2 regions of the Salinimonas marina genome follow, and region 2 is predicted to be linked to the other one. Evidence: predicted binding sites of a transcription regulator. Region 2 holds the regulator's gene; the other holds the start of a gene.
What was found. The regulator FliA, encoded in region 2, starts transcription of late flagellar genes. The targets are predictions, from matches to a motif close to CTAAAGNTNNNNNNNNNNNNGCCGATA.
Positions count from the first base shown of each region.

Region 1: a site for FliA is predicted at 2,244-2,270, ahead of IT774_RS13900 (HAMP domain-containing methyl-accepting chemotaxis protein). Genes of this name have one in related genera too.

Region 1 is NZ_CP064795.1:3,084,430-3,096,682, reverse strand. It holds gene IT774_RS13900 (HAMP domain-containing methyl-accepting chemotaxis protein) at 79-2,103, opposite strand; gene IT774_RS13895 (symmetrical bis(5'-nucleosyl)-tetraphosphatase) at 2,462-3,280, opposite strand; gene apaG (Co2+/Mg2+ efflux protein ApaG) at 3,301-3,678, opposite strand; gene rsmA (16S rRNA (adenine(1518)-N(6)/adenine(1519)-N(6))-dimethyltransferase RsmA) at 3,675-4,499, opposite strand; gene pdxA (4-hydroxythreonine-4-phosphate dehydrogenase PdxA) at 4,496-5,479, opposite strand; gene surA (peptidylprolyl isomerase SurA) at 5,501-6,778, opposite strand; gene lptD (LPS assembly protein LptD) at 6,839-9,088, opposite strand; gene djlA (co-chaperone DjlA) at 9,430-10,263, shown strand; gene xerD (site-specific tyrosine recombinase XerD) at 10,260-11,174, shown strand; gene dsbC (bifunctional protein-disulfide isomerase/oxidoreductase DsbC) at 11,290-12,006, shown strand; gene recJ (single-stranded-DNA-specific exonuclease RecJ) at 12,108-12,253, shown strand, end outside.
Region 2 is NZ_CP064795.1:2,743,469-2,755,721, reverse strand. It holds gene flhF (flagellar biosynthesis protein FlhF) at 1-1,267, shown strand, start outside; gene IT774_RS12285 (MinD/ParA family ATP-binding protein) at 1,264-2,130, shown strand; gene IT774_RS12280 (RNA polymerase sigma factor FliA) at 2,127-2,855, shown strand; gene cheY (chemotaxis response regulator CheY) at 2,904-3,287, shown strand; gene IT774_RS12270 (protein phosphatase CheZ) at 3,324-4,073, shown strand; gene IT774_RS12265 (chemotaxis protein CheA) at 4,086-6,353, shown strand; gene IT774_RS12260 (protein-glutamate methylesterase/protein-glutamine glutaminase) at 6,383-7,516, shown strand; gene IT774_RS12255 (ParA family protein) at 7,543-8,322, shown strand; partial or broken gene IT774_RS12250 (chemotaxis protein CheW) at 8,315-9,060, shown strand; gene IT774_RS12245 (chemotaxis protein CheW) at 9,084-9,575, shown strand; gene IT774_RS12240 (DUF2802 domain-containing protein) at 9,698-10,126, shown strand; gene metA (homoserine O-acetyltransferase MetA) at 10,990-11,934, shown strand; gene IT774_RS12230 (homocysteine S-methyltransferase family protein) at 11,931-12,253, shown strand, end outside.

The sequences.
Region 1 (12,253 bases), 340 kb from region 2:
CGGACGATAGCAGGATGCTAACGGGCATAAAAAAGCCGGTGTAAAAACACCGGCGATGATGGGTCCCAACAGTAACGCTTAGACTTTAAACTGGCGAATAGAGTGTTGCAGCTCTTCGGCCAGGCGCGCGACTTCAAGACTCGATTCCGAGGTTTGCTGCGCACCAATGGTGGTTTCTTCGGCGATCCCGACAATGGTTTCCAGCTTCTCACTGATTTCCTGAGACACCATATTTTGCTCACGGGCAGATTGTTCAATTTGCGAGCTGACATCGTGGGCCTGATGTACCGCATCGGAAATGATATCCAGCGCCTGGGTTGCCTGGTCGGTCTGTTCTACACACACCGCGGTTTGCTCTTTGCCCTGATTCATCACAGACACCGCACGTTCAGCGCCGGCCTGTAACACTTCAATCATGGCATTGATTTCCTGGGTAGATTGCTGTGTACGGCTGGCCAGGGTGCGAACCTCATCGGCCACCACCGCAAAGCCGCGACCCTGCTCACCGGCGCGGGCGGCTTCAATGGCTGCGTTTAAAGCCAGCAGGTTAGTCTGATCGGCGACCCCGCGAATAACATCCAGGATGCCCCCGATACTGGCGCTATCCTGATGCAGTTTATTAATTACCTGTGCCGCTTCTTCCACATCACGGGCCAGCACCTCAATAGTCTGTTTGTTTTCCTGTGAAATCTGACGTACTTTTTTGGCTTCGCTGTCGGCATGACGAATCTGGCTCAGGGTGTCCTCGGCATTGTGCATGACCAGTTCTGAGGTTGAGTGCATCTCCGTGGTCGCGGTCGCTACCTGAGCAATCTGTGACTTCTGGTCCTGAATAGAATGCGTGGTCTGGGCAGTCACCGTAGAGGTTTGCTCAGAGGCTGCCGCCAGCTGCTCGGCGCGATCATTGATGGCCAGGATCAGGGTTTTCAAATTAGTAATCAGCTGATTACAGTTGCGGGCCAGCAGACCAAACTCATCTTGCGCGGTATCGTCAAGGCGTTGGGTCAAATCCCCCGACGAAGCCACCTTGAGCAATTCATTAACCCGATTAAGGGGGCGGGTGATAGCCAATACTGTAAAGTAGCCGATGATGGCGGCAATCAGCAGTGAAATAATAACAACCACGATCACGGTCAGGTTACCGCTGGCCACTTTTTCACTCACCTGGTCGTCAATTTGCTGGGCGCGCAGGCTGGTAAGATCCAGCAGCTTCTCAAGCTCAATAATGGCTTCTGAGATATTAACATCAGACTGGGTCAGATTTTTTTCCGCGGCGTTACGATACTCCAGACGCTCCACATGCAGCTGTAACACCCCATCTTTAGATGTGATGGCGTTAAGTGACCCGTTTACCAGGTCATTGATTTCATCCAGGGTACCCGAGGTATCCTGGTTATTGGCGGTACTAACCATGGCTGATAGCTGCTCGGCAACATTGTTTACAATCAGTGTCACTTCATTACCCAGGGTCTGGGCGCGCAGCAGGGTCTGGGTTTTAACGTATTCAGAAGACACAGTCAGCAACGATAATAAGGTGGTTTCCAGCTCGCTACCGGCAGCAGCTGCCTGTTTTAATGCCGGATTAGCCTGTACTGACGGCATATCCGAAAAATCGAGCAGATACATAGACGCATCATCAGCATTGTCTTCGGCATCCGCCAAACGATCATCAATGGTATTGCGCATATTCATGTACTGATGATGATTACGGTACATGTTTTCGACATTAGCGACGTAATTGTCGTAACTGGTTTTAACCTTGGACAGCGACTGTTTAAGCTCGGCGTCATTACCCACCGTTTGGTTAAGCTGTTTGTAGGTTGACTCAAACACCGCCTGGTTTTCTTCAAACGCCGCCTGTTTGGCTTTTAGCCCGGCTAGGTCTTCTTCTATATAAGATTCAAAGGTTAACCGGCCCATATTAATAAAGGTGGCTTTGAGCGTATGGCTACCCGAAAGGGTCGGCAGCGCAACCTGGTTAACTTCTTCGGTAGCAGACCCGACAGAGTTGAGGTTATATAAAGAAGAAATACTGATTACGACTAACAACAAGCTGATGGTAAGAAATCCACCTATTATGCGCTTAGCAACCGTGATTTTCATCGAAACTCCTGATGCGGGATTTTAATTATTAGAATTGTGGTCGGCAGAGCCCGAAATTCTCACACTCTTCCCTGATTAATAGGTTATACATCGGCTGAACTAATCAGCCGGATAAGCGAGCCTGTATAGGCCACTCACTATATCGACTATTCTAATGGATACTTTACCGCAATTTAGCAGGGCAGGTAGGCGTTGAAATTTATTCTTAAGTATAAAAACAATCTATTTGCCCAAATGACAGAATATTTTCGACAATAAACGGGACAAACAGAAGCTTTTATAAGTATTTTGATTGGGCCGGGTGTTTTTATCACGTAGCGTGAAATCAAACCCTTTAGCCCGGGGACGGTAGGGTGCGTTAAGGCGTCACGGTAATGCGTTCTTTGGTTTCGACCCGGTAGGCGGTCATGGTATTGCCCCACACATAGCCGGTATCCAGCCCAATAATTCGTTTTGACGGTGTTTTGCCTTCCAGCGCTGCCCAGTGGCCAAATAAAATGCGTTGTTTTTCTGGCAGCTGAAGCCTTGGATGCGAAAACCAGGGCATCAGATTTTTATCACTGGCCGGTGGCGTGCCCTTTTCCTGCAAATCCAGTCTTAACGCTTTATCCACAAACCGCATACGGGTACAGGCATTCACAATAAAGCGCAGGCGTTCAATCTCAGTCAGGTCATACTGCCAGATAGCCGGGGCGTTGCCATACATCTGAGTTAAGAAAGTATGCGGGTCCTGTTGCAAGGCCTGGCTTACTTCATCACTAAACCGCAACAACTGCTGTGGGGTCCAGCCTGGATACAACCCGGCGTGCACCATGATGTGTTTGTTATCCACCGCCAGGGCCAGCGGAAAAGATTGTAACCAGGCACACAATTCTTCAAGACGGTCACTGGTTAACAGGTTTTCAAGGCGATCCTTTTTATTGGCGGGTTGGATGTTTTTGCTTACCGCCAGTAAATGCAAATCGTGGTTGCCCAACACACTGGAAAAACCATTACCCAACCCTTTTAAAAAGGTAAGGGTGGCCAGCGAGTCTTCCCCGCGGGCGACCAGGTCGCCCACTGCATACAGCTTATCGCGCTTTTCATCAAACTGACATTGGTCCAGCAGTTTCATCAGGCCGCCATAGCACCCCTGAATATCGCCGACCACCAGAGTTTGTGCAGAAGATGGCTTCATAAAATTGGCTACCCGTGGAACTAGTTGATGCTATTGGGTACTGCCAGACGAAAAACATCGATCGGTACCCGTACCATTTCGCCGTCTTCGCACTGCATTTCGTAATAGCCTTCCATGGTGCCTACCGGCGTATCCAGAATGGCGCCACTGGTGTACTGAAACTCTTCGCCAGGGGCCAGTGAGGGCTGTTTGCCGACGACCCCGGAACCTTCTACTTCGCTGCGTTTACCCGCACCATCGGTGATTAGCCAATAACGGTTGATGAGCTGAACGGTGACATCGCTGTGGTTAGTAATAGTGATTTGATAGGCAAATGCAAACTGACCTTTTTCCGTAACCGGGTGGTCAGGCAGGTGCCGTGTCTGTACTTCAACGTTTACTGCGCCCTTCGATGTCACTGTTTTGGGGTCCCGTGCTCATAGATAAAGTTGGCAATGGTGGCAAAGTTTTGCAACGACAGGGTCTCGGCCCGCACCCCAGGATTGATATCCAGGCTGCTAAGATTTTCTTCACTGATGCAGTCTTTGAGGCTATTGCGAATGGTTTTACGGCGTTGATTGAATGCCTGAGCACAAACCCGCTCCAGCGTGTTCACCGACTCTACCTCTACCGGGGCGCTGGCGTGCGGCACCAGTCTGACTACGGCTGAGTCGACCTTGGGCGCTGGCTTAAAGGCGTCGGGCGGCACGGTAAGCACCGGGGTTACCGAGCAGTAGTACTGCGCCATAACCGACAACCGGCCATAGTTTTTCGAGCCGGGCCCGGCCGCTAACCGATTGACCACTTCTTTTTGCAGCATAAAGTGCATGTCGTGGATGCTGTCAGCATAATCAAACAGATGAAACATCAACGGCGTGGAAATATTGTAAGGCAGATTACCAAACACCCGTAGCGACTGGTCTGGATTGGGCAGATTGTCTTTGACCGTGGTGAAATCCAGGGTCAGCGCATCCTGTTCAATAATATTCAGTTTGCTGCCATGAAAGGGGTGGTGACGTAGCCGCTTAGCCAGGTCACGATCCAGCTCTACCACGGTCAGGGCGTCAACACGTTCACACACCGGGTCAGTGAGGGCACCCAGACCGGGGCCAATTTCAACCAGGTTTTCACCGTTGCGGGGATTTATCGAATTAACAATTTGTTCAATGACATAGTCGTCATGCAAAAAATTCTGGCCAAACCGCTTTCGTGCGGTGTGGCCCAGGTGGGTTTTACTCATAAATGACTGTTCGCAAGTTCGATGGCTTTTTCCAGCGCTTTTTGGAAACTTCCGGTATCCGCCTGGCCGGTACCCGCCAGATCTACCGCGGTGCCGTGATCAACCGAGGTGCGGATAAACGGCAACCCCAAAGTGATATTTACAGCAGCGCCGAAGCCTTTAAATTTAAGTACAGGAAGACCCTGATCATGGTACATCGCCAGCACCACATCAGCGTGTTCCAGGTATTTGGGCTGAAAGATAGTATCTGCGGGCAGGGGACCGGTCAATTTAATGCCTTCGCCACGCAGGGCTTCCAGCGCCGGGATCATGGTCTCTATTTCTTCACGGCCAATATGGCCATCCTCACCGGCGTGCGGATTCAGTCCGCAGACAAAAATATGCGGCTCAGCCAGCCCGAATTTTTGTCTTAAATCGTTATCGATAATGCGGATGACCCGGTTCAGACGTTCGGCGGTGATGGCTTTGGACACATACTCTAACGGAATATGGGTGGTCGCCAGCGCCACATTAAGCCCTTCGGTCGACAGCAGCATTACCACGTCCAGCGTATTGGACTGAGAAGCGAAGTATTCGGTGTGACCAGAAAATGACACCCCCGCCTCATTGATAATGCCTTTGTGGACCGGACCCGTTACCACGGCATCAAAACCTTCATGCATATTGGCATGGCATGCCTGACGCAGAGTCTCGACCACATAGCGGCCATTCGCCGGATCCAGCTGCCCGGGGACCACCTGCGCTTCAATATCTACCTGTCGGATAAAGAGTTCACCGGGCTCAGGCAGGCGTTGCAGGTCATCCTGAAAAGGGGTGAGTTGTATGGCCAGACCGAGTTGCTGCGCACGCTCGTTAAGCATTTGCGTATCGGCAAATACCACCAGCTGTACCGGCCAGCGTTGCTGGGCCAGTTGCAGGATTAAATCGGGGCCAATCCCGGCTGGTTCGCCGGGCGTTACTGCTATTTTTTGAATATTCATCTGCTCTTAATTGGGCCTGACCTACAAAACTTCAATGTAGGCGGCGTCACGCATTTCGCGGATCCACGCTTCAGATTCTTCCTTGAACTTGCGGTTGTAGATTAGCTGTGAGGCTTTGTCTTCTTTGCGCTTATCAGTCGCATCGTCGATACGGCGATCTTCAAGCTGAATCAAATGCCAGCCGTGAGAGGAACGGATTGGCTTGCTGTATTCACCGGGCTCCAGGTTCGCCAGGGCTTCTTTAAAGGCAGGCACATACATGTTGGGATCTGCCCAGCCCAGGTTGCCGCCTTTTAAGGCCGAGCCCGGGTCATCGGAATGCTCTTTCGCCAGTGCGGCAAACTCGGCTTCGCCGTCGATGACCTGCTGACGGAACTTAACCAGCATCTCTTTGGCTTTGTCTTCGCTTAAAATGATAGACGGCTTGATCAGAATGTGACGCGCATTCACCTCTTCCACCGTCACTTTTTCAATGCCGCGGGTGTCTTTAATCTTCAGTATATGAAAACCAGCACCGCTTCGAATCGGACCAATCAGCTCCCCTTTGTCTTTGCCCTGTACAGCTTCAGCAAACAACGTCGGCATGGAGTTGATGTTCAGCCAGCCCATATCACCGCCTTCCAGCGCTTCAGAGCCAGAGGAGGAGGTGATAGCAATCCGGGCAAAGTCAGAACCATCGTTTAACAGCTTAATGACTTTTTCTGCCCGTGAGCGGGCATCTTCGATGACATCTTCAGCTGGTTCAGAAGGCAGACCAATAAGAATGTGTCCCAGCTGATACTCTGCCTGCTCGGCGCCTTGCTCGTCCATCAGCTTGACCAGCGCGTCGATCTCCTGGGGGGTGATATAGATACGACGGCGTACATTGGCCCGGCGCACCTCACCAATGATTAATTCTTCGCGTACATCTTCGCGGTAATCATCGTAGCTCATGCCTTCTTTACTCAGTTCGTCACGCAGCTGAGGCACATTCATGCCTTCGCCCTGGGCGATGTTGGCAATGGTTTGCTCAAGCTGTGGATCGCTGACCTGAATCCCCATGCGTTCTGCCATTTGCATTTGCAGGTTTTTCAGAATCAGACGCTCGATGGCCTGAGTACGTAATACCCGATCCGCCGGGAGTTGTTGGTCGTTATTTTGGGCGTTGCGCCGGACATCCGCCACCAGCGCCTCAATTTCGCTTTCCAATATCACACCCTGGTCAACGATGACCGCTACGCGATCCAGAGAAACTTGCTGTGCCCAGCTAGAAAACGTCAGCAGGGCAGTTAAATACATAGCCCGTATAATGAACTTCATAATCACTCTTTATTGTCGTTTGTATCACTACATTCCATCACTGAGATGTAGCATGGTAAATTAATTCAGGTTGTACGGTTGCCGATAGCCAAACATTCCGTCTTCAAGCATGCGTCGGCTTGATTTGGAGGAACCCAGTCCTTTAAAAATAAACTGCACACCAATACCAGAATCATATTCATCGGTGGACTGCTGTCCGTCATCTGCAAAGCGGTTGCTTAGCTGACGTTGCGCGACCACCTGGATTGCCCAGCAACAGGATTCGTACTGTAAACCAAAATAAGACTCGATACTGCGGTTTCTTTCCAAATCGCGGTAGGTACGCCCTACCCAGTGCCAGTTTTGATTAATTGGCCAGCTGGCAGAAATACCAACCTGATCAATAGTTTCCCCACTGAGCTCGCGTACATAACGATGGGTCAGTTGCACCAGACTTTCGGCGTCCCGCCGGTATTCCAGAGTATGGCTGCTGCGCTCCACCTTATCGGTTTGCGTCATTATCTGCACATCTGAATGGAAATACCAGCGATCTGTCATTCGCCAGTCCAGCTCCGCTGCCAACGCGGAGCGGTCCTGATTCTGGGTCGGCGAAATCACCTGGTTGTCGCCAAAGTAGAATATCTGACCCAGGCTAAGGGCAAATTGTTCCCGGTGGGCGTCATCTAAAATTCGTGAGGTAACGCCCACAGTCACCTGATTATTATCATTAATACGATCCAAACCCGTAAATTCACGGCCCCGGAACAAGCTTTCCATATCCGTCAGCAGCACCGTGGTATCGTAGATGCCAATTTCACGCTGGTCTTCATACGAGGTATACAGATACTGTACTTTTGGCTCCAGGGTGGTGGTGCCGGTGTCACTGAACCAGCCCCCATCCCGCTCAAAATATAAGGTTCCGAACAATCGCCCCTGACCCAGGGTCCGGTTTACTTCATCGGCTAAGTCAGTGTCATCGATATTGCTTTGCCGGTAATAGGTGTTCAACACGGTGGCCTCGGCGCTCAGCTCGCCCCAGTGGCGCTGATAAGGCAGCGCCAGGGTGGGGGCCACATGAAACCGCATGGCCGTGGGCGAGGTGTCGTTTTTGTTGTCAAAATAGGCCAGCTCGGAGTCCAGTGAAAACTCAAAATACCGGGCAAAGGGTTTGGTAATGGCCAGCCGTGCCTCGGGCAAGGCCCGATAGGAGTCATTTTGGAACCCGATTGTTTCAAAGTCGCGAATGTGGATGTCCAGCAGCATATCGGGGGCAAAATAGTTCAGGCCCAGCGTGCGGGCCAGGTGCGTGTCGGCCCGGTTGTAATATTCAGAGCCCAGATCGACGATATAGTTGTCGTCGCTGATGCCGTTTACATCGACGCCCACAGTCCAGTTCTGACTTAAGTAGCCGTCATGGGCCAGACGATAAAAATAGCGGTTGTCTTCATTTGGGGTGTCTTTGTCTGACGGCAGATACTCAACATCAAGCATGCTGTAACCCTGTTCGCTTAAATACCGAAACTGGGTTTTAAGCTGAACGCCCCGATCGGTCATCAGCCTGGGCGACACCGTCATGTCGTAATTAGGTGCCATGTTCCAGTAAAAAGGCTGCTCGATATCCAGCCCGGTGTTCGAGGAGCTGGAAATTTCAGGAAACAATAAGCCGGTCTGGCGTTGATCACTGACCGGAAAGGCAAAATAGGGCAGATAAAAGACCGGTACATCCCCCACATAAAAGCGGGTGTTTTTGGCCTGGCCCCACATCGAGTCACGCTCAATACTGATTTCAGACGCTTTGATCATCCAGTCACGGCTTTGGGCCGGACAAGTGGTAAAGCTGACATCGGTCAGTGTCAGGCCGTCGGCGGAGGTCAGATCAATCATGCGGGCGGTGCCACGTCCATTAGAGCCATTTAAATGATATTCGGTATTCGACATGTTCAGGGTTTCAGTGACCGAGTCCAGCATGACCTCGTCGCTGTTTACCTGCAACTGCGCATCCTGATATTGCACATCACCAGAAGCCTGTAGCTGGCGGCCGTTATTTTTCACCTGCGCTTCATCGGCACGGATAGTGGCAGCATCGGAGGTAATATCGACATTGCCACTGAAATTGGCCTTGCGCTGAGACAAAAATTCAGTGGAGTCAGCCTCTACTTTCACTTCACCCGTGGACATCAGCTGGGTCGAAGAAAACTGCACCGGCGACGCCGGACACAGCAGTTCCATGCCAGTACGGGGTTCCGGCTCAGACGTGTCAGAGGTGGTTTGTCCCTGAGCTGATGACCAGCCAAGAGAAAATAACAAAAGCGATGCGCAGGTCTTTTTCATGCGAGGGTGAATGGCCTGTTAGTGATACTGTCCGATCTGTACTTATCCGGGTAAGCGAAGATAAGTCGCCAGAATGCTGTCCGTTACGATACAAAGCGCCAACCATCCTGGCCGACGTACGTAAATACCCACCAATTCTAAGCACTTTAGTATCAATAACCAACCATGGAGTGGAAAAAAGCTTTGGAAATCACCTTATCACAGGCATATTCAGCGTAATTGTCGGCGGGATTGTTCGATTCATACAACAAAAAACGCTAAATTAGGCACACTATTGCCGGACTTGCACACGAGTAAATTCAATACGTTGTTCCGGCCATCAATGTAGGGGGAGTTTGATAATGCCGTTTTGGGGCAAGTTGCTAGGGCTGATCTTTGGCTTTATGTTTTTAAAAATACCCGGTGCGATTCTGGGGCTTATTGTCGGTCACTTGTTTGATAAAGCCTATAGTCAGGACTTCAATAAACTGGGTGGGTTTGGCCGTTTTTTCACCGACCAGTCAGGATTGAAACAACAGGCCATCTTTTTTCATAGTTTGTTTGCGGCGCTGGGGCATCTGGCCAAAGCCGATGGTCAGGTCACCCCTCGCGAAATCCAAATTGCCACGGCGTTAATGGATGACATGCAGTTACAGGGACAGGCACGCAAAGAAGCCCAGGATGCCTATCGCGAAGGCAAGTCGGCGGATTACCCGGTTACCGACACCCTCTCCAGCTTATATGAAAACTGTCATGGCCGGCGCGACATATTACAGGTGTTTCTGGAAATACTGATACAGGCTGCATTTGCCGATGGCCAGGTCACCCACGGCGAACTCAAGGTGCTGGAAAAAGTCGCCAAGGCATTGGGTTTTAAACGTAAGGATTTGGATTATCTGCTGGCCGCCTATGAGGCTGAACTGCGCTTTCGTCAGCGCGGACAACAGCAGCAGGGCAGCAAAAGCACCTACAGCCAGACCCAAACCCTGGCCGATGCCAACCAAATTCTGGGGGTAAGCGAAGAGGATGATGAAAAAACGGTGAAGCGGGCATATCGCAAGCGCATGGCGGAACATCATCCGGATAAACTGGCTTCCAAAGGGTTACCGAAACAGGCACTGGAAATGGCCAAAAACAAAACCCAGGATATTCAGGCGGCTTATGAGCTGATTAAAGAGCGGCGGGGTTTTAAATGAGCACTTACGCCGATGTGCCCGCGGTAAGTCTGGAGCATATTGACCGGTTTATTGAAATGCTATGGCTGGAAAAAGGGCTTAGCGAACATACCCAGCAAAGCTACCGCACCGATCTGAAAAAACTGGCGCTGTTTTGTGTGACCCATCAGCGTCAGGATATTGCGGTGCTGGACACCGAAGATATTCAGGCGTATCTGAGTTACCGCCATCAACAGGGCCTATCGAGTCGCAGCACTATGCGGGCCATGAGTGCCATGCGGGCTTTTTATGTGTATCTGATCAGTTTGAACCAGCGCAGCGATAATCCGGTGGCCGCGTTAGCCAATCCTAAAACCCCAAAAAGTCTGCCCGCCACCTTAAGCGAACAGCAGGTGGATGATTTGCTGGCGGCGCCCGATATTGATGAACCCATTGAATGTCGCGACCGCTGTATGCTTGAAGTGCTCTATGCTACTGGCTTACGGGTGAGTGAACTGGTGGGCCTGCGACTGGAGCAGGTTAATACCCAGCAGGGTGTGATTCGGGTAACCGGCAAGGGCGATAAAGAGCGGCTGGTGCCGCTGGGTGAAGAAGCCATCGACTGGCTGCACATCTATATGAGTACCGCGCGTCCGCAGTTACTTAAAACCCAAAGTGATATCCTGTTTGTCAGTACCCGCTCACGACAAATGACCCGCCAGACATTCTGGCACCGGATTAAGCATTATGCCCTTCGTGCAGGTATCAGCCAGCCGCTTTCCCCGCATACCCTGCGTCATGCTTTTGCCACCCATTTGCTTAATCATGGCGCTGATTTGCGGGTGGTGCAGATGTTATTAGGTCATAGCGATCTGTCTACCACCCAAATCTATACCCATGTGGCGACCGAACGTCTGCAGTCATTGATTGCCGAGCATCATCCCCGTGGTTAGCTGCAAAAACCAAACGGATAGGCGTTCAATAAGACTGTGTTAGTATGCGTTTAAATTGAAATAAATCACCAACAGGCCAGGTCTGTTGCAATATCGGATGCTTTAAGGAGTAGGTGTGTTTAAACCAACCATGAAATTACTGGCTTTGAGTGCGTTGCTGGTTTCCAGCTTTGTAAGCCTGGCCCAAACCAGCGACCAGGTTAAGACGAAGCTGGAAAACCAGCTGGGCGTGAGTGTCGAGGCCATTGGTGAGTCCGAGGTACCGGGACTGTTGCAGGTCACCTCCGACCGTGGTCTGTTTTATATCTCTGAAGATGGCCGGTACTTTATGCAGGCCCGCATATTTGATATGAACAACGACATGGCCAATGTTACTGAAAATGCGCTGGCCAGGATGCGCCTGAAAGGCGTCGAAAAATACGCCGACTCGGTAATTCAGTACAAGGCTAAAAATGAAGAGCATGTGATCACGGTGTTTACCGATACCACTTGTGGGTATTGTCGCAAGATGCATAAAGAGATAGATCAGCTTAATGCGCTGGGTATCACCGTGAATTACCTGGCGTTCCCGCGCGCCGGACTGCAGTCGCCGGTGTATGACGAGATGGTCTCGGTATGGTGTGCTAAAGAGCCTAACGACGCGCTCACCGCGGCTAAACAGGATCAGGATATCGCCTCGGCGCAATGCCAGAATAAAGTCGCCGAGCATTTTCAGTTTGGTCAGTCAGTCGGCGTAAATGGCACCCCCAACATCATCTTAGAAGATGGCACGCTGATCCCGGGTTATCAGCCGGCGGGCATTCTGGCACAGGCACTGGACAAAGCCGGCTAAAAATTCAGCCAGACTATCGTGGTCTCAGACTACTGTTGGACGTCGATAAACGCTATCATAGGGCATCGTTTTATACCTGCTATTTAAGGTGACAAGTTTCTATGGGATTGTCGATTGTCCGGCGCACAGTGACGCGCGAGCCTTTGTGCCCCACACTTCACCCGGTGCTGGATCGGGTTTACCGCGGGCGGGCGATTGCCAGCCTGGACGAGCTGGAAACCAAAGTTCAGGCGCTGCAACATTACGC
Region 2 (12,253 bases):
TTCAGCTCAGCCCCAGGGTCGCAGTAAAAATGCCACGCCCAGTTTAAGTGAAATTATCGGCGATGATGGGCCGGATAGTTTGCGTGACTTGTTGCAAAAGCAGCAGGAAGCGCGTGCCGCAGCAGCCGATAACACGGTAGCGCCTGCGTCTCAGGCACCGGCTTTTAATGAACCACCCAGCCTGCGCCCAGACGCAGCGCCGGTGAGCAGCCCTCGTAGCGCCGGGCACCGTCATTACAGCGAACCGACCAGTGACTTTAGTTTTGATATTGATGAGCCCAGGTTCAATGACTCACCGACGCAATTTACCGGACAGCCACAGGCTTCCGCGGCCAGTGGCAGCAGTGATTTAGACTCCATTAAAGAAGAGCTGGCGTCATTACGTAACGTGCTCCAGTTTCAGGTGGCGGGTCTGATGGAAACCAAACAGCATCAGCAAAACCCGGTGCATAGTTATTTAATGAAATGCCTGGCGGGGATGGGCCTGAGTCAGTCGTTATCCGAACAGCTGGTGCATTACACCCCCAAACAATACAACGAACGCGAAGCCTGGGTGTACTTATTAAATCTTTTGGCTAATCGCATGCATGTCGCGGGTAATGATATTCTGTCGCAAACCGGGGCGGTGGCCTTAGTCGGCCCAACCGGCACCGGAAAAACCACCACGGTGGCCAAACTGGCGGCGCGTTACGCACAAAAATATGGCGCCGACCAGGTGGCGATGATTACCATTGATACCTACCGTATCGCTGCCTATGAGCAATTGGCGACCTACGGCAAAATTATTGGCTGTACGGTACGTAAGGCGCAGTCCAGTGAAGAGTTGGCCGAGTTGCTGTTTCAGTTACGGCACAAACGCATGGTATTAATTGACACCGCCGGGTTTAGCCAGCGTGACAGCCGCCTGATAAAACAGCTTTCTCAGTTTGATCATGGGCAGATGCAACCGGTGAGAAAGTACCTGGTTACTCAGGCGAATACCCAATACCCGGCATTACAGCGTATTATAAATGCCTATGATGCGGTGAAGCTGGATGGGTGCATCTTTACCAAGCTAGATGAATGTTACAGTCTGGGCGAAGTGCTCAGCGTAGCCATAGAACACAGTTTGCCAGTCAGCTATGTTACCGATGGTCAGCAAGTGCCTGAAGATATAAAGGTCGCTGACGCAAAATCTTTAGTATCGGTTGCGGCAAAGCTTTATAAAAAGTACGGTTTGAATCATACTAACCCTAGTAACCTTGTTAACTCAGCACAGGCAGTATGATTGAAGATCAAGCGAGTAGCTTACGAAAGATGAATCAGTCACAATTAATCAAAGTTATCGCCGTTACCGGTGGTAAAGGTGGTGTAGGGAAGACCAACATTACGCTCAACACAGCCATCTCAATGGCCAAGCAGGGCAAGCGCGTCATGGTGTTAGACGCGGACCTGGGGTTAGCGAATGTGGATGTCATGTTGGGGCTGCGTGTGGAGCGCAATCTTTCGCATGTGCTTTCTGGTGAATGTACGTTAGATGAAGTACTGGTCACCGGCCCTCACGGTATCAAGATTGCGCCGGCTACGTCGGGTACGCAATCCATGACCGAGTTGTCTTCCATCGAACATGCCGGCCTTATTCGGGCCTTTAGCGAATTACGTTCGCAGGTCGATGTATTGATTGTGGATACCGCAGCGGGCATCTCAGATATGGTGCTGAGCTTCTCCAAAGCAGCTCAGGATATCATGGTGGTGGTGTGCGATGAGCCCACCTCCCTGACCGATGCTTACGCCCTGATTAAAATTCTGAACCGCGAACATGGGGTTTTCCGATTTAAAATCGTGGCGAATATGGTGCGCGACACCCGCGAAGGCCATGAGCTATTCAGTAAGTTGTCCAAAGTTACCGGACGCTTCCTGGATGTCGCGCTGGAGCTGGTCGCCACCGTCCCCTTCGATGAAAATATTCGTCGGGCGGTACGCAAACAAACTTCTATTGTGGATGCGTACCCCGGCTCACCCGCCGCCGTGGCTATTTCACAGCTGGCGACCAAAGCCATGCGTTGGCCGATCCCGAATCAGCCAGGCGGCCATCTGGAATTTTTCATCGAGCAACTGGTTTCGCATAAAGCAACAGGAACGCAACGTTGAATAGCAAAGCCGCTGCCTACCAACAGCAATCCAGTAAAACGCAACTGGTAGAGCGTCATGCTTCACTGGTTAAGCGAATTGCCCATCATTTGATGGCCCGGTTACCTGCCAGTGTGCTGGTGGATGATCTGATTCAGGCCGGTATGATTGGGTTGTTGGAAGCAGCAAAAAATTTCGATGGGTCGAAAGGCGCCAGCTTTGAGACATTCGCCGGTATTCGTATCCGCGGAGCCATGCTTGATGAGATTCGAAAAGGTGACTGGACCCCACGTTCAGTACACAAAAACAGTCGTGCGATCACTGAAGCGATTGCCCAGGTTGAAAAAGAAACCGGGCGCGATGCGCGTGATGTCCAGATCGCCGCCAAGCTCGATGTCAGCCTTGATAGCTATCATCAGATGCTCAATGAGGTCAACGCCGGTAAGCTGGTGGGAATTGAAGATTTAGGCGTGTCCGAAGATGTGATCACCACTGAAGTCAATCAGGGTAATGACTCGCCTTTGGAAGATTTGATGCAGGGCGCGTTTCAGAAGGCGTTGGCGCATGCTATTACGACCTTGCCTGAACGTGAAGCGATTGTGCTGTCTCTTTATTATGATGAAGAATTAAACTTACGCGAAATAGGCGAAGTGCTGGATGTCAGTGAATCCAGGATCAGCCAGATTCATAGCCAGGCAATGCTGAAATTAAAAGCTAAAATGCAAAGCTGGCGTGCCGATAGCTAATACAACAACAAACACAACAACAATATTTAATCCCCGGTGGAGGCCATTTTGGATAAAAGTATGAAAATTCTTGTGGTAGATGACTTTTCTACTATGAGACGAATCATAAAGAACCTGTTAAAGGATTTAGGGTTTTCTAACATCCAGGAAGCAGATGATGGCAACACAGCATTACCCATGCTTCAGCAAGGTGATTTCGACTTCGTGGTAACCGACTGGAACATGCCTGGCATGCAGGGTATTGACCTGCTCAAGAACATCCGTGCGGATGGCAGACTAAAACATCTGCCGGTCTTGATGGTCACAGCCGAAGCAAAAAAAGAACAAATCGTGGCAGCAGCGCAGGCTGGTGTAAATGGCTATGTGGTGAAGCCCTTTACCGCTGCCACGCTAAAAGAAAAATTAGATAAGATCTTTGAACGCTTAGGTTAATCCCGACGCTCTTACGGTATTAAAAAGGAATACTGGATGACAACGAATGTCAATGTTCCTATCTCGTTGGAAGAAGCCCGGCAACTTGTGGTGCATCTTGAGCAAGGTGACAATGTCGCCGCCCGCGAGCTTTTGGAAGCCATTTCTACCAAAGAGTCTATCGAACTTTTTGCCGAAGTGGGAAAATTAACCCGCCAGTTGCACGATGCGCTCAACAGCTTCCAGCTGGATGAGCGTATTGTGGGCTTAGCCAATGATGATATCCCCGACGCGCAAACCCGTCTGACCTACGTTATCGAAGAAACCGAAAAAGCTGCGAATACCACCATGGATGCGGTGGAAGCCAGCATGCCTATCGCTGAAAGCTTATCCGAGCGCATTAATACCATTATGCCGGAATGGAAAAAGCTGATGACGCGGCAAATTGATGTCGCTGAGTTTAAGGTGCTATGCAGCGACTTGGATGGCTTATTGAATAACGCGGCTGCGGAGTCAGAAAAACTGACCGGTCTGTTAACCGAGGTGCTGATGGCACAAGGGTATCAGGATTTGACGGGTCAGGTAATTCGACGGGTTATCGAACTGGTTAAAGAAGTTGAAGACAGTCTGGTACACATGCTTACGGTATTTGGTGAGCCGGAAACTGAACAGCCAGCTACAGAAAACAAAAAACAAGAAAAAAGTAGTGTCGAAGCTGAAGGGCCAATTGTTAACGCCGCAGAACGCGACGACGTGGTGAAAGGCCAGGATGATGTGGACGATCTTTTGTCCAGCTTAGGTTTTTAAGGGAGCCGGCAGATGTCGTTTGAATTAGACGAAGATATTTTACAGGACTTTTTGGTCGAGGCGGGTGAAATTCTTGAGCAATTACAAGAACAACTGGTCGATCTTGAAAACCATCCAGAAGACAGTGACTTGCTTAACGCAATTTTCCGTGGCTATCACACCGTTAAAGGCGGCGCGGGCTTTTTGGCGTTGACCGAGCTGGTTGAAATTTGTCATGGCGCTGAAAATGTCTTTGATACCATGCGAAACGGCCAGCGAACACTGACCCCCGAACTGATGGATGTCATATTGCAGGCCACAGATGTGGTGGTCGCTATGTTTGAGAAGGTCAAACAACGCGAACCATTAGAACCTGCCGATGCCGGCCTGGTAGAGATTCTGCACAAACTCAGTCATCCTGAGTCTCCCGATGAAAATATATTTGGGGCCACGGCGGCGATGGGCGAACACCCTGCGGGCGGTCTGAATATGGATGACTCTGCCCAGGATGTGGTAGAACCGGTACCCACCGCACCAGAGGTGGCAGCGATGCACGGCAGCACCGATGCCCAGGGCGGTATTGAAGAGATCACCGAAGATGAATTTGAAAAGCTGCTGGATGAGCTGCATGGCACCGCCGCACCAGGACGGTCTCCGTCTCCGGAAACGGCGGTAAGTAATACCGAAAATAAACCGGTGAAAGCCACGTCAGCGCCGGCTGGTGAAGATATTACCGATGATGAGTTTGAAGCCTTATTGGATGAGCTACACGGTAAAGGCCAGTTTTCTGCCGCTGAAGCTGCACAGCCAGCAAGTGCCACACCAAGCTCTGCCACTGCTTCTGCGAGCGGCGATGAAATCAGCGATGACGAATTTGAAGCCTTATTAGATCAATTGCATGGTAAAGGGCAGGGGCCTACCATCAAATCTGAGGAGGATGTCGCGAATACCGGTGAGACTGCCGCACCGGCCAAGCCCAGAGTGAAAGTCGATGAAGATGCCACGGCGGCTATCGCTCAGGCAAAACGGCAGCAACAAGCATCCACTGCGGCATCACCGGCTTCTGAAGCGGCGAAACCGGCGCCCGCCCCGGCTAAAAAAGACGATAAAAAATCTGGCGGTGCGGGTCAGCAGCCGGAAACCACCGTTCGGGTGGATACCAAACGTCTTGATCAAATCATGAATATGGTTGGTGAACTGGTGCTGGTGCGTAACCGCCTGTTGAGTCTGGGCATCAATACCAGTGATGAGTCGATGTCCAAAGCCATTGCTAATCTGGATGTGGTGACCGGTGATTTGCAGGGAGCGGTAATGAAAACCCGTATGCAGCCGATCAAAAAAGTGTTCGGTCGCTTTCCCCGGGTGGTGCGGGATCTGGCGCGCAGCCTGAAAAAAGAAATTACCCTTGAGCTGGAAGGTGAAGACACCGATCTGGATAAAAATCTGGTGGAAGCTTTGGCTGATCCGTTGGTGCATCTGGTCAGAAACTCGGTGGACCATGGGATCGAGATGCCGGATGAACGCCAGGCCGCTGGCAAAGCACGCATGGGGACCGTCAGACTTTCGGCTTCCCAGGAAGGCGACCATATCCTGCTGACCATTGCCGATGATGGTAAAGGCATGGATCCGGATAAGCTGAAAGACATTGCCATCAGCCGTGGGGTACTGGATGCAGATGCTGCAGCCAGAATGTCGGATGTAGATGCCTTCAATCTTATCTTTGCCCCGGGCTTTTCCACCAAAACTGAAATCAGTGACATCTCCGGTCGTGGCGTTGGCATGGATGTGGTGAAAACCAAAATCAACCAGCTTAATGGCACAATCAATATCGACTCGCAACTGGGTAAAGGTACCCGGTTAGAAATCAAAGTCCCTCTGACCCTGGCTATTTTGCCCACGCTGATGATTGTCGTTGGTAAGCAAACCTTCGCATTACCGTTGGGCGCGGTCAGTGAAATCATCAATATGGACATTACCAAAACCAATACGGTCGATGGTCAGCTTACGTTGATTGTCCGCTCTAAAGCTATCCCATTATTTTTTCTGGGCGACTGGTTGACCCGCGGCACCACCAATATTGACCGGGAAAAGGGTCATGTAGTGGTGGTTCAGATTGGCACCCAGCAGGTGGGGTTTGTTGTTGATGCCTTGATTGGTCAGGAAGAAGTGGTGATTAAACCGCTGGATGCATTGCTACAGGGTACACCTGGCATGGCCGGGGCCACGATTACTTCTGATGGTGGTATCGCACTGATACTGGATGTTCCCAGCTTGCTAAAACGTTACGCTCGCAAAAACTGACAATCGGGCGTCCAAGGAATTACCCATACATGGTCTTTAAAGTACTGATTGTCGATGACTCTGCGTTTTACCGTCGTCGTGTACGTGAAATACTCAGCGAGGACCGCGAGCTGGAAATTGTAGGCGAAGCCCGGAATGGCCAGGAAGCCCTGGATATGCTGATAAAGTGTGCCCCGGACGTAGTGACGATGGACGTGGAAATGCCGGTAATGGATGGTATATCCGCGGTAAAAGCAATTATGACCAGGCGGCCGGTGCCGATTCTGATGTTTTCTTCATTAACTCACCAGGGCGCGCAGGCGACCCTGGATGCCCTTGAAGCCGGGGCATTAGATTTTTTGCCAAAACGGTTTGAAGATATCGCCCAGGATCGACGCCAGGTGTCTGGCATTTTGCGTACTAAAGTGCGCTTGCTGGCCCGGCGCAAAGGCAGTCTTAGCCGCACTATACCTAGTCGCAGTAACCGGGCCCCGGACATGCCCGCCAATGCACCCCGTCATAGTTTTTTTCGCAGCTCTACGATGCTTAGCGGCCGCCAGGACAGTGTAACTTTGCCTACCGTATCCAGTGTGACTCGTTCAGGAAAAAAATACGCGTGTCTGGCCATAGGTGCTTCGACCGGTGGGCCGGTGGCGCTGCACAAAGTGCTTGCGCGCTTACCTGCCACTTTTCCAACGCCTATTATTCTGGTCCAGCACATGCCGGGTACCTTCACCAATGCGTTTGCGCAGCGACTGGACAGTCAATGCAACATTCGTGTTAAAGAAGCTGCCGATGGCGATGAACTGAAACCTGGCTGGGCTTATCTTGCGCCAGGCGGTAAGCAAATGGTCGTGGAGCACCGGGGGCCCCAGCCGGTATTACGTATTATTGATGATGCCGACAATCCGGCTACCTATCGCCCCAGTGTGGATGTGACCTTTACCAGTCTTGCCAATATCTTTGGTGGGCAGGTACTGGGAGTTATTTTAACGGGCATGGGCGCGGATGGACGCGAAGGATGTCGCTTGTTAAGTCAAGGCGGAGCCAGCATCTGGGCCCAGGATCAGATTTCTTCGGTGGTGTATGGCATGCCTCAGGCTATCGCTAAAGAAGGGCTTGCCCAGAAAAGTATTGGTATCGAAAATATGGCTGACTGCATTATTACTGAAATGGCAGTGTAGCCACATGCACGGGTATAGACACTAGGATGAAGATCTGGACCATCGCCAATCAAAAAGGTGGGGTGGGCAAAACCACTACCACAGTGACGCTTGGTGGTTTACTGGCTCAGGCTGGATACCGTGTGTTATTGATAGATACCGATCCTCATGCGTCGCTGAGTTATTATTTTGGCATAGAGGCCGAAGGACAAACCTTATCGGTTTACGATATTTTTACTAACAAAGAGCCGGTTACCGCCGATAAGGTTCTTGATTGTTTGTCACCTACCAAGGTGGATGGGTTATTTGTGTTGCCCGCCACCATGGCGCTGGCAACCCTGGACCGCCAGATGGGCAACGCGCCAGGAATGGGGCTGATGCTTAAAAAAGCGCTTAGTTGTGTCACCGATGAATTTGACTATGTATTACTGGATTGTCCGCCTGTGCTGGGGGTTTTGATGGTGAATGCGCTGGCGGCTTGTCACAAGGTTATTGTGCCGGTGCAAACCGAGTTCCTGGCGTTAAAAGGGCTCGATAGGATGATGCATACACTGACCATGATGAGCCGCTCGTTAAATAAGCAGTTTGACACCATTGTGGTACCCACCATGTTTGATAAGAGAACACGGGCAGCAATTCAGGCCCAGGCGAAACTGATGTCCGACTACAGCGAAGAGGTATGGCAGGGGATGATTCCGGTGGATACGCATTTCAGGGATGCCAGCCTGCAGCAGTTGCCGGCGTCGGTGCTGTACCCCAAAACCCGTGGGGTAGCCGCTTACCGTCTGTTACTAAAGGTTTTAGAGTTGGACCCTGTAAATGAGTAAAGGTACCCCATTTGCTAATGAAAAGGTGGTGGCCGACTATCTGGATGGGTTATTGAGTGAACCTGAAGATCCTGTGCAGGCCACGGCCTCCACAGCCCGGTTATTAGAAGCGGCGGCCCTGCAGCTGCAAGAGACAGAGTTAGAGGTTGAAAAGGTTTGTGCAAGTGAAGCGATGGCAAGCCCCTCTGCCCAGCCCATACCTGAAGAAAATGAAGAGACCCTGCTGGAGCAATTTGAAGCGATGCCAGCCCCTGAGCCGGTAGCGGTCGAAAATAGTAGCTTGCAGGAACATCTTCCTGAGCGTTTTCAGGCATTGTTTTTTGAAGTGGGGGGCTGACGCTGGCGGTACCGCTTATAACCCTGGGCGGCATTCACCGGCTGGGGAAAACCGGGCCATTAATCGGCAAGCCTGCCTGGTTTAAAGGTGTGATGCTCCATCGGGAAGAAAAAATTAGTGTGGTGGATACGGCGATGTGGGTAATGCCAGAAAAATACAATCACGCCCTGGCTGATCAGCTAAACTATCAGTATCTTATAATGTTAGGCGATAGCTCCTGGGGGCTAGCCAGTGACAAATTGGTAAATACGGTTACTTTGTCGAAAACTGAGATTAAGTGGCGGGAAGTTACCGGCAAACGGCCCTGGCTGGCAGGGATGGTAAAAGATAGAATGTGTGCATTGTTGAATGTACATCAGTTAATTTCAATGCTTAACCAAGGGCTGGGAAGTCAAGGTTAGTACCCGGCAATCGGAGCAGGTTCATGAACGAAGAAAGAGCAATAAATAATACCCCCGACAACAATGATGAAGTGTTGCAATGGGTGACCTATCGGTTAGGTGATGAAACCTATGGTATTAACGTAATGCAGGTACAGGAAGTGCTTCGTTATACCGAAATTGCCCCTGTTCCAGGCGCGCCTGAATATGTGCTGGGTATTATTAATTTACGTGGTAATGTCGTCACTGTCATCGATACACGATCGCGCTTTGGGTTGCCGCCCAGCAATATCACCGACAATACCCGGATTGTTATTATTGAGTCCGATGAGCAGGTTGTAGGTATTCTGGTGGATAGCGTGGCTGAGGTGGTGTACTTAAAATCATCTGAAATAGACAGCGCGCCTAATGTTGGTACCGAAGAAAGTGCCAAGTTTATCCAGGGGGTAAGTAATCGCGACGGCGAATTGTTGATTCTGGTCGACCTGAATAAGCTGTTATCTGATGATGAGTGGGATGAATTGTCAGGATTATAAGTGACTTGCGAATTTACTAAAAAGCAGGCTTAATGCCTGCTTTTTAGTTGCTGGTCCCAGGCGGTGTCCCGCGCCGCTCAGTTTTTCTGGATGTTTCACCACGGCGTTTTTAAGGAGTTATTATGACCGCACCCCAGCTCACTGTTATCGCAATGGCATTCGGTGCTACAGCAGTTGTGCTGCTAATAGCTCTGGGGTTTTATCTGCTTACCCTGAAGCGCCGATTGCAGCACCTGCAAAATGAACACAGTCACCATCTTAAAGTCACCGAAGAACAGTTACGCCATTTTCAGCATCAACTGGATGAAAAGCAAAATCGTTCTTTAGTGCAAAGTCGGCATTTACAGCAATTACAAAATAGTCTTACCGCGGTGGAAGCACAGGTTAAAGAAGTTAAACTTCAGGACCCCTCCATGCGATTGTACCAGCGCGCGGCAGAACTGGTGAAGCAGGGCGCTTCAGTAGAAGAACTGGTCCAAACCTGTGACATTCCTCATACCGAAGCTGAAATGATCATGAAAATCCACAAGGATAACCCGCCCCCAACGTAACCATCGGCAGTATTGCAAACATAGGTGGATACATCGTGGGTGGATACATCTTGGACACTCACTAACTCGTGGACACCCACCGTGGCCCAGCGCTAAATCGGGGACAGCCACTACATTCTAGACGCTCACCGTGCCCCAGCGCTAAATCGTGGACAGTTACTACATTCTAGACGCTCACCGTGCCCCAGCACTAATTCGTGCCACAGCACTAATTCGTGGACAGTCACTACATCGTGGACACCCACCGTGCCCCAGCGCTAATTCGTGGACAGTCACTACATCGTGGACACCCACCGTGCCCCAGCGCTAATTCGTAGACAGTCACTACATCGTGGACACCCACCGTGCTCCAGAGTAAGCCTGCTTCAGTCAACCCACGTTATCCAGGATACCCAAAAAAGGCACTAATTCGTGGACAGTCACTACATTGTGAACGCCCACCGTGCTCCAGAGTGAGCGTACTCAAGGACATCCATGTTAACCAGGACACCCACAAAATATGCCTGTCCTAGCATGGTTCTAGCATTGTTAGTCTAAGCACGGTTATTTAACTGCTGCGATTCTGAACACCCACCCCAAACTGACATATCTCCGGAATCACAGCTGTCTTTACCAGAGCGGGCAGCTAAACCGTATCATCCGCAGGGCGTTGTATGGGATGGGACCTTAATAGCTTCAACTATTATGCTGATGGACACCCATCGGAATGCATGGCTGTCTAAAAGAGGTCCGGCTGTCCAAAAGAACACCGCCTCACTCTCTTCAGGTAGTAGAATTAGATTTAGACGTCTAGACGTAAAGATGTTGATTATTGCTGAACCTTAAGCCAAAATGACTTTATTACTGTGTGTCATGGAGTCATTATGCCAATTAGAATTCCCGAACAACTTCCGGCTCAGGATGTGCTGTTAGGGGAGAATATATTCACGATGGACAGCCTGCGGGCGGCCAATCAGGATATTCGTCCGCTTGAAGTTGGCATACTCAATCTTATGCCGAACAAAATTGAAACCGAAGTTCAATTGCTGAGGTTGCTTTCAAACACGCCGTTGCAAATAAACGTGGATTTGATCCGGATTGATAACCTGGCGCCTAAACATACCCCGCAGTCACACATGGATGCGTTTTATCATGATTTCTCCAGTGTGGCCGCCAAACGATATGATGGTCTTATTGTTACCGGCGCGCCGTTGGCACATCTGGATTATCGGCAGGTCAAGTACTGGGACACCATGGCCGAGATCCTCGACTGGTCTGAACGCCATGTGCAGTCTACATTGTACCTATGCTGGGCAGCCCATGCGGCGATGTATCACTTTTTCAATGTCGAGCGAAGCCTACGTGCCGACAAACTTTCTGGCGTATTTGAACACCAGGTATTAGATCCTCACCATGAATTACTTCGAGGTTTTGACCCGTATTTTTACGCCCCGCATTCCCGCTTTGGGCACATTAGCTGCGAGGCCTATGCGGCGGTCAATGAGTTGAAGGTACTAGCTCGCTCAGATGAGGCAGGGGCCTACCTTGCTGCTTCGCAGGACAACCGCAAAGTGTTTGTCACCGGTCATCCTGAATATGATCCCGAAACGCTGCACGAAGAATATCAGCGCGATTTGAATAGCGAAACGCCAGCTGTGCTGCCTCAGCATTATTATCCTGATGACAACCCCATCCTAGAGCCCAAGGTGCGATGGCGCTCACATGGCAGCTTGCTATTTACCAACTGGCTGAATTACTGTGTTTATCAGAATACGCCTTATGATCTGAATCTATTAGCCAGCCATGCTGGCAAAAGAGGTAACAAGTGAAAGCAGAACAGACTCTGGCCCTCAATACCGCGGCCAAACAACGAATACTTGTGTTAGATGGTGCGATGGGCACCATGATCCAGCAGCACAATCTATCTGAAGCGGATTATCGGGGTGAGACATTCAAAAACTGGCATTGTGATGTCAAAGGGAACAATGATCTGCTGTCTGTCTCCCAGCCTGAATTGATTTACGATATCCACTGTGCTTATCTTGCTGCCGGCGCTGACATTATTGAAACCAATACCTTTAATGCCACTACGATTGCCATGGCCGACTATGACATGCAGGCGCAGTCGCAGGAGATTAATCTACAGGC